DNA from 3 places in the Pectobacterium wasabiae CFBP 3304 genome. Region 2 is predicted to be linked to each of the others. Evidence: predicted binding sites of a transcription regulator. Region 2 holds the regulator's gene; each other region holds the start of a gene.
The links. The regulator LexA, encoded in region 2, represses DNA repair genes until DNA is damaged. The targets are predictions, from matches to a motif close to TNCTGTATGTACATACAGNA.

Region 1 (2,206 bases), 410 kb from region 2:
TCGTCACTATTGAAATAGCGCTCGTAGGCCACCAACGACATCTTGGCATCGATCACGACATCTTTGCCCTGCGGTAAACGCACGATGACATCCGGTTGCAAACGGCTATTTGTCCCCGTTTGCACACTGACCTGAGTTTGATACTCATACCCTTCTCGCAGGCCAGAGGCTTCCAGCACGCGGCTTAACACCACTTCGCCCCAGTTACCCTGCGTCTTATTATCGCCTTTCAGCGCTTTCGTCAGGTTGATGGCCTCGTGTGCCATCTGCGCGTTCAGTTGTTGCAGATTGCGGATCTCGTGCGCCAGCGTGTGGCGCTCACGCGCTTCCGCGCCAAAGCTGTCCTGCACCTGACGGCGAAATCCATCAAGTTGCTCACGCAGCGGCATCAACAGCTTATCCAGACTCTGTTTATTTTGCTCGTCCACCTTGCGGCCGCTGTGTTCGAAAATGCGGTTCGCCAGATTCTCAAATTGCGTCGTCAACCGCTGTTCGCTGCTTGCCAGCAGCCGCTGTTTCTCTTCCGCCGCCATCCGGGTTTCTTCCAGCCGAATGGTGACTTCACGCAGCTCGGCCTCCTGCGCACTATTGATTTCACGCAACGCCCGCAGTTCCTGATTTAACTGCGCACACTCAGTGCGAAGTTCACCAAGCTGTTGCAGCTTTTCATGGCTGGCAGAGAGTTGTACGTGAACCGTGCGCAATTCCAGCTCGTTTTGCCGCAGCCGTTGTTCATCCTGCTGCTTTACCTGCTGTTGTTCGCTGAGCGACTGTTGAGCCTGCTGTAATGTCTGTGCCAATAACCGCTGTTCGGTGTCATGCTGCGACAGCTTCTGCTGATGAATCAGGCTGACAATCAACCACCCGACCAGAAGACCCACTACACCGCCGCCTAAACCATAAAATATGCTGATATCCACTGTGCCTCCGCAGGCCTTTCACGCTGTCGGCCAAGGTAAAATGATACTGTATGGATGTCCAGAAACAATTTTGCCGGGGAGTAGGCTGAGCAGAAAAATGCGAGCCGCATTCCATATGAATATGAGCATACGATAATTTGCAGAAGAATCAGGGCGGTAACAAAGAAATCCCCCAACGCGAAGCACCAACGTTGAGGGAACTTAAGGTATAGCTAGACCTACTCCAGTAGTATTTAGCCTAAGCGCTGCTTCGCATCGCTAATGGCTTTGGCAACCTGCTGTGGTGATACGCCACCTTGTGCAGCACGCTTATCCAGACAGGATTGCAACGCCAGAATCGGGTACACATCATCGCCAATCACGGCGCTGAATTTTTGCAGGTCTGCCAGCGGCAGTGCTTCCAACGCTTTGCCCTGACGAATGGCTTCAACTACCGCTTCACCCACGATATGGTGCGCTTCACGGAACGGAACGCCTTTCGCGACCAGATAGTCAGCCAGCTCTGTCGAGTTGGCGTAGCCTTGCTCAGCCGCCTCTTTGCAGCGCGGACGTTTAACCTGAATGCCTTCCAGCACCAGACCCGCCATCATCAGGCAACCGTGCCAGGTATCCAGCGCGTCAAACAGCCCTTCTTTGTCTTCCTGCATGTCTTTGTTATACGCCAGCGGCAGGCCTTTGAGCGTCATCATCATGCCGGTCAATGCCCCCTGTACGCGGCCACATTTACCGCGAATCAGCTCCAGCGCATCTGGGTTTTTCTTCTGTGGCATCAGGGAGGAACCCGATGTCACACGGTCAGACAGCTCGACGAACGCCGCTTCACCGCTGTTGAAGAAGATCAGATCTTCGGCAAAACGTGACAGATGGATCATGCCGATCGAGGCGTCGGACAGCAGTTCCAGTACATGATCGCGATCGGAAACCGTATCCAGACTGTTGCGCGTCGCCGAGGCGAATCCCAGCCAGCCTGCCAACTGTTCACGGTCAATCGGATAGGCCGTTCCTGCCAGCGCGCCACAGCCCAGCGGGCTGACATCCAGACGCTTCAGCGTATCTTCCAGACGGCTTTCATCGCGCACCAGCATTTCATGATAAGCCAGACACCAGTGTGCAAACGTCACCGGCTGTGCACGCTGCAAGTGGGTGTAACCCGGCATTACGGCATCTTGATTCGCTTCTGCCGTCGTGACCAGCGCCTGACGCAACTGGCGTACTGACAGCAGCAGCTCTGCAACCTGCGCCTTGCACCACAGCTTCAGGTCGGTTGCGACCTGATCGTTACGGCT
Region 2 (2,206 bases):
CGTAGGTGCGTTAAAATGCGAACTATTTTGCGTATACTCGTCATACTTCAAGTTGCATGTGCGTTGGCAGCGTTTAAATACTCGGCCCGTCGTGGGCCTCGCCCTGAAGGGCCGCTGCAAGCAGCGTTCAAATCTGCTCCCGGCAGATTTGTCACCCGAATCACTTACTTGAGTAAGCTCATCGGGATTCCCTCTCTTGCCGCCTGCCTGGAACTCGAATTATTTAGAGTCTAAAAATGGAGGATAAATGAATAAAGCAACGGGGATGACCCGGATTATTAAGGCGACCGGTTATTCCTTGAAGGGGTTGAAGCAGGCGTGGCAGCATGAGGCGGCATTCCGTCAGGAAACGATACTGACGATTGTCGGCGTTATTATCGCGTGTTTGCTGCCGGTGACGCTGGTTGAAAAACTGCTGCTTATCGGGTCTGTGGTATTGATTATGTTATTTGAGTTGGCTAACAGCGCCATTGAAGCTGTCGTCGATCGCATTGGCCTTGAGCACCACGAATTATCCGGTCGGGCGAAAGATATCGGGTCGGCGGCTGTCTTTGTTGCCATCTTGCTAGCCGCTGCCGTGTGGGGCAGCATTCTCTGGCAACATTTTGCCTGACGGCACGCATAAATGAATAAAAGTCAGGGGCTTTGCCTATATCTCGATTCCCAATTGTGCCTTACCTGTATATACTCACAGCAAGACTGTATAAACAACCAGGGGGCGGAATGAAAGTATTAACAGCAAGGCAGCAGCAGGTTTATGACCTGATCCGCGATCACATTGCGCAAACCGGAATGCCGCCAACGCGGGCGGAAATTGCCCAACAACTGGGGTTCCGCTCTCCGAATGCGGCTGAAGAACATCTGAAAGCGCTGGCACGTAAAGGCGTGATTGAAATTGTCTCGGGGGCATCTCGTGGTATTCGCCTACTGATGGAAGAAGAGACGGGTATTCCTCTGGTTGGGCGCGTGGCCGCAGGTGAACCGCTGCTGGCACAGGAACATATCGAATGCCGCTATCAGGTTGACCCTGCTATGTTCAAACCCAGCGCTGATTTTTTGCTGCGAGTGAGCGGTATGTCGATGAAAAACATTGGTATTATGGATGGTGATTTGCTGGCCGTACATAAAACAGAAGATGTGCGCAACGGTCAGATTGTGGTGGCGCGTATTGACGATGAAGTGACAGTGAAGCGCTTGAAGAAGCAGGGTAATACGGTGCATCTTCTCGCTGAAAATGAAGAGTTCGCCCCTATCGTTGTCGACCTGCGTCAGCAAAGTTTTTCGATAGAAGGTTTAGCGGTTGGCGTTATTCGTAATAGCGACTGGAGCTAACCGTTAGCAAAAAATGATAGCCCTCGGGGCTATCGTTTTTTAATCGGAACAGTATGGTCGTGATCGCAATGATCCGGCTGCTTGCATGATGCCACTTCCTGGCAGTCTCCACATAACCCATGTGCTTCCACAACGCTGTGACGCAGCGTAAATCCTGACTGCTGCGCCAAGTTGCGTAGTGTTTCTTCCACACCCTCGGTTTGACGTTCCGTGACTTGTCCGCAGCGATCGCAGATGAAAAGGGCAGACGTATGGCTGTGGTCTTCGATGTGGTGACACAGCACATAGCTGTTGTTTGATTCAACGCGATGAATGAAGCCTTGTTCCAGCAAAAAATCCAGTGCGCGGTACACGGTAGGCGGTTTAGCCTGAGGTTCAGTGAGGCGCAGAAGATCCAGCAGGTCATACGCGCTGATAGCGCCCGCCTGTTGTGCCATAAGGCGTAAAACCTCCAACCGCTGTGGCGTTAGACGCACCGCGCGCTGCTGACAAATCTGTTCAGCCTGGGCAAGAAGTTTGTCCTGTTTGGTTGAATCCATTGTCATATCACCCTGACACATTGAGGAACAAGACGGATATCTTACCACGACTGAATAAAAACGCCGAGTGAGTGGCGTTTTCCTGCGAAGACGACGGAAAGAAGAACTACACGACCAGATCGATGAGCAGTGCCCGCAAAGGAGTGTCTGCCTGTAGCGTCAACGTCGTTTCTTCCTTGATGAAGGCTCCATCGCCGCAGTGTAATGCTTCACTGTGCTGGCCACCTTTCACCGCCATTGAACCGTGAATCAGTTGGAGATACGCCTGATTTCCCTGTAGCACTATCGTGCTTTGCTCATTTGGTTGGAGATCGACATGGTGGATCCAAACCTGT
Region 3 (2,206 bases), 570 kb from region 2:
CGTTTCGAGCTGACCGCCATCTTAGCGCTGCACGATCTGGGAAATCTGGTCGCTGTTGATTTGTTTCTGATTACCTTGCTCATCGGTATAGCTGAGCAGCCCGGTATCTTTATCTAACACAGGTTTCCCCTGTGTCAGGAGCATTTGCCCCTCTTTTGTCGCCATCACGTAGTCACTGGAGCAGCCCGCAAGGGGGAATAATAGTGCCAGTGTTATTGCCATTTTCAGCCGTATTTTCATTGTATTAACCCATAAAGAAATCTAACGCTTAAGGTGAGTCTAGCAAATGGTCGTGTGGGATAACGTAGGAATAATGGAAAAAATGCATTTGGAAGGTATTAATTATGCATCACTCGACCTGCATAAAGTGGCGGGCCAGCAGTGGTGCAGTAAAGGTTTTCTTCAAATAGAACCCGCGTGGTAGGGTCAAAATCGGTTGACCAAATTCGCCAATCGCCTCTGTTAATGCCCGGCTATTTGCCGCCTTGGGGCGTAATTGCAACACTTCACCATGTCGGGCGGTGATGCTTTCTACCCTGCCAAGCACGATCAGATCCATCAATTCTTCCCAATCACAGCGTAGTTGCTCTTCTTCTTCTTCATTGGGGCTCCACATCAGTGGTGTACCAATACGGCGTTCCCCCAGCGGAATGTGACGCGAGCCTTCCACCGGGATCCACAGTACCCGGGCGAGCTTATGCCGCACATGACTGCTTTCCCACGTTACGCCGCTGTTGCCTGTCAACGGTGCGACACAGACGAAGGTGGTTTCCAGCGGTTTGCCCTGTTCATCAATAGGGATAGTTTTTAGCTCAATGCCAATGTCAGGAAAATCCTGCTCGGGTTTACTGCCTGCGCTTGCGCCCAGAAAACGTTCCAGCAACATGCCAATCCAGCCTTTATCACGTTTCAGGTTGGCGGGAAGGGGGAGGCGGGCGATGTCCGCTAATTCCGCGAGATTATAACTCGCGAGGGATTGCGCACGTTCCAGCAAGGCTTGTTCATTTTGTGGTGCTGTGGCGTGAACCGAGGGTGAATTCATAGGGGATAGCTCGATGTTTTTCCGCTCAAAAAAAATACAATAAATGCAAAAGACAAATACATAGCCTGCAAGGTTGTGGAGAGAAACAATAATAGCATGATTCGTAGCGTTTTTTTTCAGTGTGACGGCGATCACTGAATGCGGTTTTGCAAACTGTGCACGTATAGCCACCGACAATAAACAGGATTTTACACTAGGTTATCCACAGATATCTTGGATAACCCACATAAACATGAATTACTGGTTCCATTTACAGCCTTGACTCCCGGCCTTTTTGCTGTGTTTGCCTATTTATTGCCTGAGTTTGAGACATTCCCTGTGGATAAAATCGGCATAGTGCGATCTTTCGCCAATCTTGCATTGGGTGCCATTTGAACAAAAATTAAGGGGGCGTTTTTTTGGTTGAAATGGTTCGTAATTAAATGAATAAAAAGCACTATTTTTTAATTTTCAGTAATATTTTTTCTTCATGAAAAATGAGTTTCACTCACTTCTTCATGGGTTCTGCACAAAGATGTCCACAGAAAAAGTGAATAAACTGCGGGTTCTGGTCTTCACATGTTTATAACTTTGATCTTATCTGTGGGTTATCTTACTTTTATTCGTGTCACATGCTTTCTAAGCAGTGGTTTACCGCCTGACGGGAGTGTGAAACAATCGGGTTATCTTTGCATTGATGTTTATTGAGGTAGTCCGGTGATCGATGATGATGGCTACCGCCCAAACGTTGGTATTGTAATTTGTAATCGGCAGGGGCAGGTGATGTGGGCCCGGCGCTATGGTCAGCACTCATGGCAATTTCCGCAGGGGGGAATTAACCCCGGAGAAAGTCCCGAGCAAGCGATGTTCCGCGAACTGTTTGAGGAAGTCGGGTTAAGAAAAAAGGATGTGCGCGTGTTGGCATCTACCCGTAACTGGTTACGCTATAAATTACCAAAGCGTTTGGTGCGTTGGGATACAAAACCGGTCTGTATCGGCCAAAAGCAGAAATGGTTTTTGCTACAGTTGATGTGTAATGAGTCGGATATCAATATGCAGAGCAGCGGCACGCCGGAATTTGATGGCTGGCGCTGGGTGAGTTACTGGTATCCGGTACGTCAGGTCGTCTCTTTTAAGCGAGATGTGTATCGTCGCGTGATGAAGGAATTTATCAACCCGGTGATC

Region 1: a site for LexA is predicted at 965-984, ahead of rmuC (DNA recombination protein RmuC). Genes of this name have one in related genera too.
Region 3: a site for LexA is predicted at 1,281-1,300, ahead of mutH (DNA mismatch repair endonuclease MutH). Genes of this name have one in related genera too.

Annotation. Positions count from the first base shown of each region.
Region 1 is NZ_CP015750.1:2,028,706-2,030,911, reverse strand. Features, by position in the region: gene rmuC (DNA recombination protein RmuC) at 1-920, opposite strand, end outside; gene argH (argininosuccinate lyase) at 1,154-2,206, opposite strand, start outside.
Region 2 is NZ_CP015750.1:2,438,008-2,440,213, forward strand. Features, by position in the region: gene A7983_RS11035 (diacylglycerol kinase) at 248-613, shown strand; gene lexA (transcriptional repressor LexA) at 724-1,332, shown strand; gene zur (zinc uptake transcriptional repressor Zur) at 1,362-1,871, opposite strand; gene A7983_RS11050 (pirin family protein) at 1,978-2,206, opposite strand, start outside.
Region 3 is NZ_CP015750.1:3,007,896-3,010,101, forward strand. Features, by position in the region: gene A7983_RS13670 (YgdI/YgdR family lipoprotein) at 22-240, opposite strand; gene mutH (DNA mismatch repair endonuclease MutH) at 350-1,042, opposite strand; partial or broken gene rppH (RNA pyrophosphohydrolase) at 1,739-2,206, shown strand, end outside.